One region of the Pseudoalteromonas sp. NSLLW218 genome, then DNA from elsewhere that is predicted to be linked to it. Evidence: predicted binding sites of a transcription regulator. Region 1 holds the regulator's gene; each other region holds the start of a gene.

Region 1 (3,071 bases):
GATGTCGGAAATTCAATTTTTAAATGTAGATCTTGAGCTTGAATCAAAGCAAGATATTAGTTTGCTAGTGGCGGACTTGAAAAAAGTCGCTACGATTTTACATTATGACAAAGACGAATACCGTCAATTAGCGCGTATTGAAGCAACAGGTGTAGTAAACACGCCTGACAAAGCAATAAACCATATATGTGAGCTTATTGAATCGTGTTCGCGTAACGCGCTAAAGCAATGGTTAAGCTGTTCACGTAGAACGTTTGATATTGGTTTTGAATCAGGCACTTCTCCTAAGTGCTTTAATCAAGCCTTAGATGCAGATACATTACTACGTATATCTGCGATTGGTGCGGGTATGGAAATTACAATTTACCCAATCGAAAAGTAACTATCTTCGCTCTACGACTGCTGCGGTCATTTTAGATACGCAGCACAGCTCATTGCGGCTATTTGTAATTTTTATTTCCCATACTGAACTACGTTTACCGATATGAAATGCTCTTGCCGTGGCTGTTAAAGTGCCGTTACGAGACGCTTTTAAATGACTTGCGCTAATTTCCTGTCCCACGCAGTAAAATTTTGTAAAATCGACAACAAAGTTAGCTGCATAGCTGGCAACTGTTTCGGCAAGTACAACGTTAGCACCGCCGTGAACCATCCCCATTGGGTTATGATGCTCAGGAATTGCTGGCATTGTGGCAACCAAGTAATCATCGCCAATCTCTGTGATTTCTATCCCCATAGTTTTCATCAGCGTACCTTGACCATTTATACCTTCATCTAGCTGTTTGCAAAACTCTAAAGTAATAGGTTGATACCAAATACTCATAATGACTCCTTTGCTTTTTTTATCATTTATAAACTTAGTTTTAGTTATATCCCTAAAATGTACACAAGTGAAATTACTTTGGCTATTTTAAGGCTTAATTTAAATTTGCGATTTTTATTTAACTGTATATACTCACAGTTAAATGTACTGTATGGAAAACCAGTTGTATGCGACCATTAACGAACCGCCAAGCTCAAATACTCGAACTAATTAAAGTTTTTATTAAAGACACTGGTATGCCTCCTACACGTGCTGAAATAGCGCAAACATTAGGTTTTAAAAGTGCCAATGCTGCTGAAGAACATTTAAAAGCACTTGCTAAAAAAGGCGCCATTAAAATGAAGCCAGGTGCAAGCCGTGGTATTCAGTTAATTGAAGAAGAAGAGCCAGAACAATTAGGTTTACCGCTTATAGGGCGTGTTGCTGCTGGTTCACCTATTTTGGCGCAAGAGCACGTTGAAAGTCACTGCAAAATCGATCCATTAATGTTTAAACCGGCTGCAGATTTTTTACTACGCGTTAACGGTATGAGCATGAAAGATATTGGTATTATGGATGGTGATTTACTTGCTGTACATCGTACTCAAACCGCTGAAAACGGACAAGTTGTTGTTGCCCGCTTAGACGAAGACGTAACTGTAAAACGTCTTGAGAAAGCAGGTCGTAAAGTATTACTTCATGCTGAAAACGACGATTTTGAATCTATTGAAGTAGATCTTGAGAATGAGTCTTTTAATATTGAAGGCTTAGCCGTTGGCGTTATAAGAAACGCTGATTGGATGTGACTTTAAAAATAGCTTTTAAACAAGCAGTTTTATAAATGCGTACTAATTAGTACGCATTTTTGTTTTAAAATTCGTACTAAAATAGGGCGTAAACAGCCCACTGACTATTCAACCTGTAAACTTTTTTGCACTTATAATTTCCCCTCCAAATGCGTTAAACCCCTTTGTTTTTCTCATCTTTTGAACTTCCTGTTGCCTAGCTAGTTGCTGATTTTTTGTTAATTACCCAATTACAACCTGATTGTTTTTTATACTAAAACTTGCTTGTTGTTCATTTTTTAGCTAATTGTTAATGTGCTGAGCTAATAATAACTCACAGCTTTTTAGTTTTGAGAACACACAATATACACAAACACGTTGTTGGCGCAGCAAAACCAATCAATATTAAATGAGATTGGCTAAAAAAATAAAAATAACGAATTGGCGTTTAAGCCGTATGCCTCTTCGCTTTGCATTCGCAATAGCATCAAAGGAGCCACCACATGGGTAAACTGACCTCTACCTTGTGGCTTATATTATGTGTTTTTTCGCACCCAGTTTTGGCTAACAGCCAATACAATATGCGCAAAGGCGTAACCGATATAAGCAATAATGTATATCAGCTGCACATGACCATATTTATAATATGTTGTGTGATTGGGGTGATAGTGTTCGCAATTATGTTCTGGGCACTTATTCATCACCGTAAATCTAAAGGGGCTGTACCTGCCCAATTTCACGAAAGCACTAAAGTAGAAATACTTTGGACTGCAATTCCGTTTGTTATTTTAATTGCTATGGCAGTACCAGCTACTAAAACCCTAATTGCAATGGAAGATGCCAGCAAAGCTGATCTCACTATTAAAATTACAGGTTCACAATGGAAATGGCATTATGAATATATGGGCGAAGATGTAGAGTTCTACTCTATTTTATCTACCCCGCAAGATGAAATCGCTAATCTTGCAGATAAAAATCCTAACTACTTACTTGAGGTTGATAAACCTCTCGTACTGCCAATAAATCAAAAAGTACGATTTTTAATGACTTCTGACGATGTTATCCACTCTTGGTGGGTACCTGATTTTGCAGTTAAAAAAGATGCGAATCCCGGCTTTATAAACGAAACATGGACGAACATAAACGAAGAAGGTACTTACCGAGGCCAATGTGCTGAGTTGTGTGGTAAAGATCATGGCTTTATGCCCGTTGTGGTGGTTGCTAAATCTGAGGCTGATTTTAAAACATGGCTTGCAGATGCAAAGCAGGCGAAGCAAAAAGCAGCATTAGCAGATGCCGCATTACTTGATAAAACCCTCCCAAAAGAAGAATTAATGACTTTAGGCGAACAAGTATATATGGCCAATTGCGCTGCATGTCATCAGCCCACTGGCATGGGATTACCGGGTGTATTTCCTGCACTTAAAGGCAGCCCGATAGTGCTTGGCGATATAAAAGATCACATTGATGTAGTTATCCATGGA
Region 2 (3,071 bases), on a different contig from region 1:
ATCATTGATATATCAAAAGCGGCTGCAAAATCTAGCTGCATAAAAGTAGGCATTATTGATGGTGGCATAGCCATAACGCCGTGATATTCAACAAGCCCAAAACTTAGAGCAATGCCAGTCACTAATAAAATACTAATAAGCACGCCACTTTTAAAGTCGCGGTATAAAAGTGCTGCAATTACAAAAAAGCTTAATATAGCCAATAACGGTCCTGGAGAAGTAATATCGCCCAACTGCACTAATGTTGCCGGGCTTGAGACAATAATGCCTGCATTTTTAAGGGCAATTAATGCTAAAAAAGCACCTATTCCCGTTGCGATTGCTCGCTTGAGCACCAGAGGTATGGCATTAATAATCCACTCTCTGACTTTAAATAAGCTTAAAAACAAAAATATACAACCCGACATAAATACAGCCCCTAACGCGGCTTGCCAGGTATAGCCCATCCCTAATACGACACCATAAGTAAAAAAGGCATTTAGCCCCATACCCGGCGCTAATGCTAATGGATAATTAGCCCATAAACCCATTATGAAACAGCCTATCGCAGCTGCTATACATGTCGCTACAAATGCAGCCCCTTGATCCATCCCTGCCTCTGCGAGCATAGCCGGGTTTACAAATACAATGTATACCATAGTTATAAAGGTAGTTAGGCCAGCAACGCATTCGCGTTTAACTGTTGAATTATTTTCGCTCAGTTTAAATAAGGCTTCGAACATAATAAACTTGTGATAGTAAAAAGTGGCGAGATTTTAACATAAAAATTATCTTTTACAGGACATTTTACCTTGCTATATACTAAACTGTTAAAGTAGTTAAAATAATAAATGAACCAATATGCTTAAAACAACACCTTGTGAGCAAGACTTAGAGCAACAGCTAGATAATATTTTAGGTTTTGTTACTCAACCCGAAAATACCTCTGTGCCCGTTGATAATAAAAAAGATGAGCAAAGTACGTTAAATAAAGCCCTATATTATTTAAAAAATAATCAAGCTCCATTGGCTGCAAAATGGATGCGCCTTGCTGCAATGGCAGGAAACCATAGAGCACAGTTTTATTTAGGTTTATTTTTTGTGAAAGGTGAAGGCGTACCACAAAGTGTATTTCATGCTGTAGCTTGGTTAAGCCTAGCAAGTAGCCAAGGGTACGCACCTGCCACTGCAGCAGTTACAGATATACGCAAACATATCGAAACTAAGCGATTTAAAGATGCTCAATGTTACGCAGCAAGTTTGTACGAACAAATCCACCAACTTCAGTTTTCTCATATGATCCCTCGCACGAGTGAAAACACATAGGCTAACTATGGAAAAAGTACTGTATACAGTGTTTTAAAGTACTGTATATGGTTGTAGTAATAGTCTTATACAGTATAAAAGCCAGTAATGAAGACACGACTAAAAAATTTATTTTTAGAATCCCCTTTCAAAAACAACTCCATAACAAGCTGATTAATAAAGAATTATAAATTAAAAAATAAAAACAATGATCAAAAGCTGAATAACTGTACAAATAAATAGCATAAAATGCTTGCACGAAAGCACTGTATAAACTACTGTATATGAATACTGTATAAAAACCCAGTGAGTGAAATTATGTTACAGCCTATTACCGTAAGAACAGTTAAAAGTTACCAACAAGATGAGCAAAGCGATTGCGTGAATTTGATTCAAATTGAAGATGAGATTTCAGCGACCTTTGAGCTTTTAAAAGTATTACACCAATACAATAGCTCTAATGCATGGACATTATTAATTGCTCCAGATCATGTACCGAGCAAAGCTTTACTTGACTCATGCTCTATTGATACAAGTAAATTACTTGTTATTAGACAAAAGCACTTAGTAAATCTAGAGTATGTATTAAATTCTGCATTGCATAACGGAAACTTTGCAGCGGTAATTACTTGGACCGATATAGTTAATAACCAATTACTTATGAATCTATCGTTCGATTTAAGTAAAACGAATACAAAACTATACTGTTTTACTAAAAAGTCTCAAACAACAGAGATATCACTCGCCCAATAAGCTTGTTAAACTAATGTTTTAAACTTTTTATTATTATTATGACTTCACTCAATACCACATTATGTTTTTGCAGCAATGGGCACAATTATGCCGATTGCTGCGAGCCACTTCACTTATCTGTTAAGCAAGCTAACTCTCCTGAACAACTTATGCGCTCAAGATTCAGCGCTTATGTAATTAAAAATGCAGAATATGTTTATCAAACCTACGCAAAAGAAAAACAAGCTGAAAATCCGGTTAAAGAAATCAATGATTTTGCTAACAGCTGTCGATTTATAAATCTTGATGTAATTGGATCAAGCCATGATGACAATACTGGCAATGTAGAATTTAAAGCCCAGTATTTTTATCAAAACTTATTTTGTGAGCTTCACGAAAAGTCGCAGTTTATTAAAGAAGATTCCAAGTGGCGTTATTTAGATGGCACTATATACCCAGTTGAAGATATTAAAGTGGGCAGAAATGATGACTGCCCATGTGGTAGCAATAAAAAGTACAAAAAATGTCATAGCGTGTAATAAATAATCTTATTTAATATTTATTACCTACAAGGTGTTTTTAAGTGGCAGAGTGATTTATTAGCTAGCTAAACTTAAAAACACACTTGATTACGACCTTGCATTTTAGACTCATACATTTTTTCATCTGCGATCTGCAACGTGTTTTTGTTATTTACATATGGTTGTAGGGTTGCACCGCCAATACTAATAGTCACAAAGTCATATTCTGAATATCTGTGTAATATTCCTAAATCGACCACATTTTGTTTAATTTTATCAGCAACACAAATTGCACCATCAATGCTTGTATGCGGTAGGACAACTACAAACTCTTCGCCGCCGTAACGCGCAACAAAGTCGGTTGGTCTTTGCAAACTATTAGTAATAGTTTGTGCAACAAGGTTTAAAACCGTATCACCTTGCACATGACCATAAAGATCGTTGTATTGCTTAAAGTAATCTATATCGATGAGTAAGAGCGCATAGTCGACTTTTTCTCGCAAAGCGCTTCGTTCCATTTTAGAAAAATGCGCA
Region 3 (3,071 bases), on a different contig from region 1:
TACAGTTCATCTATTTCTAGCACGCATTGGGTGTCGGCAAGCATGGCACTTAAACGCGAACGTGTTTTTTTATTAAACTTACGCATTAAAAAATCGTCAGCAAAATAAAGTAAATCATCAGTAAGTGGGTTTTCGATAATGGCTTCTAATCGAGCTTTTACCCACTCTTTATTGCCAAATCTGTATTGCTCTCTTATTTGAATTTCTTGTGCTTCGCTATCATCCACGCACCCTTCAAGTAAACTAAAAGCAAGTTCGCTATCAACTGCTTTTAGCTGCCTATAAAGCCTAACTAATAATTTATTTTTTAATACAACGGCTATTGCACCATGTGCAGCTTGCACTAAAACCTGCGACGCTAAAGCAACGTAATCGCTCTCATCTGTTATATTTTTAAATGCTAACCGGTAACGGTTTAATAAATAGTTTGATTGCGCTTCGTCAAGTGTTTCAAAGCGCGACAAGCTCTCGCTGTGCCCTTCGCGCGTAGCGGTTAAGCCTAAGTCTCGCATTACAAAACGATTTTGATGATTCACATCACCACCGCTTAGTTTGCCTGCAAATAAAAACTCAAAATATTCGTAGTAGTCATTGCGATTATTAATTACATACTGGCTATAAAGTGGCGCAAGCTCTTGTGGGCAGTCTTTAAAAAACTCCCGCGCAATATCCACCAGTGCGCCTTTAGCGGCGCTCTTTTTAAAACTTATTTGCTCGCCGTGATTACTTAGCAACTCAACCAAAGAAGGTTTGGTTAAGTGCGCTAAAAGCTGCGAATAATGCTGCTCGTTTGGCTCAAATAAAATATCGGCTTTTTTAAGCGTATAAATAGCCTGATGTGGCGATGTTATTTCTTCATAATTGAGCGATTGCGCCTGAACCAAATAAGGCTTTCGCGAGTACACACGCGCCAACATGCACAGGCTTTGCTCATCAAGCTGGTTAATTTTACTAATAAATTCACTATGTTTAGGCTCAAGTAAATGCATACATTTACTTGTTACAAACTCAATAAGCTCTCTAAAATGCGCTAAATAGTATTTTGCTGGTAATTCTTTTTTCATAATATCGCCACAGCTGTATATAAAAACAGTATCTAGTATTTATGCTTATTATTCAATCTTAAACTTGTAACTAAAACACGCTATAGTGAGCTTATTAAAACAAATTCATTAAAAATAAAGGACTTACCATGAGCGCGCACCCATACGATGTTTTATCACTCAATAACGGCGCAAATATTATTTTTACGCCTTGCTCAGGGCCTGCTGACCTTTCAGGATTAAATTTGTTCAATCTAGGGGGGATTTAATCGCGGCGCGAGGCTTGTAACCTAGTGGGCTAAGTAAAAGCAGAGCAACAAAGAGTCAATCCCCCCTAGGCAGAACCCTTCGGGCAGCGCATGTTTGGCATTTATACTGCGTTATCGCCTATTTATGGGAAACCACCACACTACATAAGCTCTGCCTTGCCTAAAAACCAAACATGCTGCTGCAAAGTTAACCTCGAAAGATAAGCAGGCCCTAGTACAAAAACACAAAACCTAGCGGATTCAATCGCTACATTAAAAGCTGCTGGCGCTAACATGCTGCTTTCGCTTATACCGCAAAAAGAACTTGAAAAAAACAACGTACAAACAATTAATAGTGAGTGCAAAAAACACGATATAACCTGGTTTCATTTACCTATAAATGACGACGAAGCACCACAACAGCCTTTTACATCACGCTGGAACACCCACAAAACCGATATATTACAAGCCATATTACAAAAGCAAACCATTGCCATACATTGCAAAGGCGGCACTGGCCGCACAGGGTTGGTCGCTGCACTTATTTTAAATTCGGTAGGTTACACAAAAGAAGAAGTATACGGCCTAGTACAAGGCATTCGCCCAAAAGCACTGACTATAGAGCTACAAAAAGAGTACTTTGAGAACTTTGAGGTGTGAGACAGAGGTTGGGGAGGATTTAGCACTATAAATAGTGCTAATAATTCTATTTATAGCCTGTAATGAATTAGCACTGATAAGATTGATCACTTGTTATACAACTCATTTAAACTTTGCCAAGAAATCATTTTTAATACATGCCTTAATACAGAAACTACTATAATTGTTAAAACGCATTAATTGCCAGATGACACCTTGTCCAAAGTCCAAATAAACTGGTTTTTTTGCTTTAAACCAAACATATCTAGGCCTTTTCCACTCAAAGAGGAAGTGTCCTACATGCGTGGATTTAATTATTCCATCTATTTTATCTGAGCTATGTATTTCTACTAACTCATTCGGACCTCGATACTCAGAAATAAAAGAATAAACGAAATGAGTTTTATGATTACTTGAATGAATAGACATATCTTCCATTGATTCATGCAGAGGATCAGGAAGCATCGCACGTAATTTTATGTTTTTCGCTAGATTACGACCATTTATTACCCAAATCATATCCCCGTAGAAATCCTCTCTTGATTTCAACTCAGCTTCAGACATTGGGGAGTTTTGAAATTCAATTACAATATTCTGCTCATTAACAACATCTGCAATATGCTTTTCACCACTTTTATCAAAGTATACTATTTCTTGATTATGATCTTCCCAATGATTTTTCCAATCTCGATGCCATTGGGATTCATTATCCCACCAAGGATCACAACTACATTTTACCTTGTGCGCCCAATGCCATCTAATTTTTGAACCACACTTTGCTACGGTTGGGCTACCACAATATATACAAACTCCTTTCATCTTAGGCAGAGGAGCTTGCTTAAATCCGTCAACTAATGAAAATTTCATAAGTACATAACACTCGGTTGTATAATGCCTCAATCAGCCGCTGCTGGATTGGCTTGTTATATTTATTTAACCAACTCAGGAGCGGGTAAAGTTTTTGTAATACTTTTATTTAGCGAATGATTGTCAAATGCTATAGAAACCATTGAAAGTTTCGCCACCAATTTTTCTCCCTTAAATAGAGCTAAATCCGTTCCTAATTCTGCACCATCAAGATCGGAGAGTGGAAAAGTTTTGTCAATTTTTTTCCAGCCAGATAATCCTTTAAGTAGGATTA
Region 4 (3,071 bases), on a different contig from region 1:
TTACTGTACCATCAGATTTTACTTGTGTGTAATCGCGTACGCGACGTAATAAGCGGTTTGCAATACGTGGTGTACCGCGTGAACGCTGTGCAATTTCGGTTGCGCCATCGTCACACATTTCTAAACCTAGATAATGTGCAGAGCGCCCTACTATGTGCGACAAATCTTCTACAGAATAAAACTCTAATCGCTGCACAATACCAAAACGGTCACGTAGGGGCGATGTAAGCGAGCCTGCTCGGGTGGTTGCTCCAATAAGTGTAAATGCAGGTAAGTCTAATTTAATAGAACGCGCAGCTGGGCCTTCACCAATCATTATATCAAGCTGGTAGTCTTCCATTGCGGGATACAGTATTTCTTCAACTTGCGGGCTTAGCCTGTGTATTTCATCAATAAACAGTACATCGCCTTCTTCTAAATTAGTAAGTAACGCAGCTAAATCGCCTGCTTTTTCAAGTACAGGGCCGGATGTTGTTTTAATACTTACGTGTAATTCGTTGGCGACAATATTTGCAAGCGTGGTTTTACCAAGCCCTGGTGGGCCAAATATTAATAAATGATCGAGCGCTTCACCACGGGTGCGAGCAGCTTCAATAAAAATTTCCATTTGCTGCTTAACATGAGGCTGGCCTCTGTAGTCGGCTAAAAGTTTTGGCCTTATTGCACGATCTATAGAGTCTTCATTTGTTTTTTCAGTCGCGTCAATTAAGCGATCCGCTTCAATCATGGGTTACTCACAACATAGATTTTAAAGATTCTCTAATAAGAACCTCAGTAGACATATCGGGTTTGCTTATCGATTTTACTGCTTTTTGAGCTTGTGGCAATTTATAACCTAATGCAAGCAGTGCTGATACGGCATCATCGGCTGCGTTATTAGCTATTGTCGCATCGCTCATTGGCTCTATTACTGCGCTGTCGCTAAATGGCGTAAATAAATCATTACCCCAATCTTTTAGTCTGTCTTTCATTTCGAGTACTAAACGCTCGGCTGTTTTTTTACCGACACCCGGTAATTTAACTAGCGACGTTGAGTCTTCGTTATTTACACAACTTACAAATTGCTTTGCCGACATGCCCGATAAAATAGCTAAGCCAAGTTTTGGCCCTACGCCATTTGCTTTTAATAGCTCTCTAAACAAGGCACGTTCAACTTTATTATTAAAACCAAATAACAGTTGAGCATCTTCACGCACTACAAAGTGAGTGTAAACAATCGCGTTTTCACCAATCTTTGGTAAATCGTAAAAACAGGTCATTGGCATTTGTACTTCGTAACCGACACCACTTACTTCGAGTAATATCTCTGGTGGCTGTTTTTCGACTAAAATACCATTTAAGCGGCCTATCATAGTTATTTCCTTAGACGTCCTCTAACGGTTTTGCTTGCGTTACCCGCTAGTTTAATTAAATTTTGTTCTGAGTGAGCGTGACAAATCGCAATAGCGAGTGCATCAGCTGCATCGGCTTGTGGCGTGCCAGGCAACTTTAAAATATTTTTTACCATGTGTTGCACTTGTGTTTTATCAGCGCCGCCGTTACCTACTACTGCTTGCTTAATTTGTCTAGCTGAGTATTCAAATACGGGTAAGTCAGCCATTGCTGCACCCACAATCGCAGCGCCTCTAGCTTGGCCAAGCTTTAAAGCAGAATCGGGGTTATGCGCCATAAATACTTTTTCAATGGCAAAGGTTTCTGGCGAAAACTGCTCAATAAGCTGTGTAATGCCTTGATAGATCATTTTAAGCCTAACCGGAAAAGGATGATCGGCTAACTTAATACAACCACTGCCTAAGTATGTAAATTTAGAACCTTGGTGGGCAACAACGCCATATCCGGTCAAGCGTGAACCAGGATCAATCCCTAAAATAATGGCCAAACTGCATTCTCATTATTGTTATTTTTAAATTACGCTAATAATGCCAGAGCACTGTATAAATTACCAGTACAAAGAAAACAAAAATGCCCACGTGTTAGGTGGGCATTTAATACTTAATCCAATACGTGTTAAGTTAGTTTAAGCTTACCCTAGGGCGCGCACTAACCCTTGGGTGTTTTGTTTGAGTGTTCGGGCAATCATTAAATAACCTAAACCCGCTACAAATACACCGCCAGCTACCGGCCCAATAATCCATATGTGCGGGTGTAGCTTACCGGCTAAATCAAACATTTGTTGTTGCACAATTAAAAGCGCTATATCACTAAAAAATGCAGCAACTAAACCAGCTAAACCGCCTAGTAATAAAAACTCATAAAGGGTCGCGTTTTTAATTAATCGGCTTTTAGCGCCAAGCGTTCTGAGTATTACAATTTCTTGCATACGCTCACCTAAACTAGCTTGAACTTGCGATATAAGTACAAGCGCACCACACAGCACAACAATTGCAAGTACAAAGCCAATAGCGAGTGATACTTGCGAAATAGTTGTTTGTATTTGCTTAACAAAGTTATCAATGTCAATTGCTGTAATAGTAGGGTAAGTACGCAATAACTGGCTAAAGTCACGCTTTTGCTCTGGGTTTATACGTACCGACGAAATATACGTTGCAGGAAAATCTGCAAGTACATCAGGGCTTAAAATAATAAAAAAGTTAGGTTTAAGCGTGGCCCAATTAACTTTTCGCACACTGGTGATTTTAGCGTCGAACGACTGCGAACCAATTAAGAATGTAAGCGTATCGCCTATCTCAACATCTAAACGCTCAAGCATCGACTCCTCTACTGAGGCTTCAGCCATCGCATTTTCACCAAACCACGTGCCTTGTGTTACTTCATTTTGGTCAGGCACATCTTTAAGCCATGTAAGGTTTAGCTCACGGCCAATACCTGCACGGGCTTCTTCGTCTTTTTTCTCGTTGTCTTGCAGCGATACAGAACGTGCTACCAACTCGCCGTTTACCGCATTTACGCGCCCACGAATAGTGGGATAAAACTCTGATACTTGAATATCTTTTTGAGCTAAATATTCATTAATTGGCTCAAGCTCATTTTGCGTAATATTAACTAAAAACGCATTAGGCGCATCGGCAGGAAGTTGCGACTGCCAATCAGATATCATGTCGTTTTTAAGT

The links. Region 1 encodes LexA, which represses DNA repair genes until DNA is damaged. Its sites were predicted from a motif close to TACTGTATNNNNATACAGTA; they were not measured.
Region 2: I6E80_RS16170 (SulA-like leucine-rich domain-containing protein) is a predicted target of LexA. The motif match lies at 1,561-1,580, and genes of this name have one in related genera.
Region 3: I6E80_RS12130 (exonuclease domain-containing protein) is a predicted target of LexA. The motif match lies at 1,076-1,095, and genes of this name have one in related genera.
Region 4: ruvC (crossover junction endodeoxyribonuclease RuvC) is a predicted target of LexA. The motif match lies at 1,929-1,948, and genes of this name have one in related genera.

What each region holds. Positions count from the first base shown of each region.
Region 1 covers NZ_JADYWO010000014.1:35,455-38,525, forward strand. The annotation lists gene I6E80_RS18140 (hypothetical protein) at 2-382, shown strand; gene I6E80_RS18145 (PaaI family thioesterase) at 383-823, opposite strand; gene lexA (transcriptional repressor LexA) at 991-1,608, shown strand; gene coxB (cytochrome c oxidase subunit II) at 2,091-3,071, shown strand, end outside.
Region 2 covers NZ_JADYWO010000011.1:1,867-4,937, reverse strand. The annotation lists gene I6E80_RS16180 (NCS2 family permease) at 1-722, opposite strand, end outside; gene I6E80_RS16175 (tetratricopeptide repeat protein) at 841-1,305, shown strand; gene I6E80_RS16170 (SulA-like leucine-rich domain-containing protein) at 1,603-2,037, shown strand; gene I6E80_RS16165 (YchJ family protein) at 2,076-2,555, shown strand; gene I6E80_RS16160 (diguanylate cyclase) at 2,630-3,071, opposite strand, start outside.
Region 3 covers NZ_JADYWO010000007.1:100,082-103,152, forward strand. The annotation lists gene I6E80_RS12130 (exonuclease domain-containing protein) at 1-1,064, opposite strand, end outside; partial or broken gene I6E80_RS20470 (protein phosphatase) at 1,193-1,264, shown strand; partial or broken gene I6E80_RS12135 (dual specificity protein phosphatase family protein) at 1,529-1,951, shown strand; gene I6E80_RS12140 (competence protein CoiA) at 2,054-2,797, opposite strand; gene I6E80_RS12145 (hypothetical protein) at 2,860-3,071, opposite strand, start outside.
Region 4 covers NZ_JADYWO010000003.1:360,458-363,528, forward strand. The annotation lists gene ruvB (Holliday junction branch migration DNA helicase RuvB) at 1-727, opposite strand, end outside; gene ruvA (Holliday junction branch migration protein RuvA) at 735-1,352, opposite strand; gene ruvC (crossover junction endodeoxyribonuclease RuvC) at 1,355-1,879, opposite strand; gene I6E80_RS06400 (ABC transporter permease) at 2,024-3,071, opposite strand, start outside.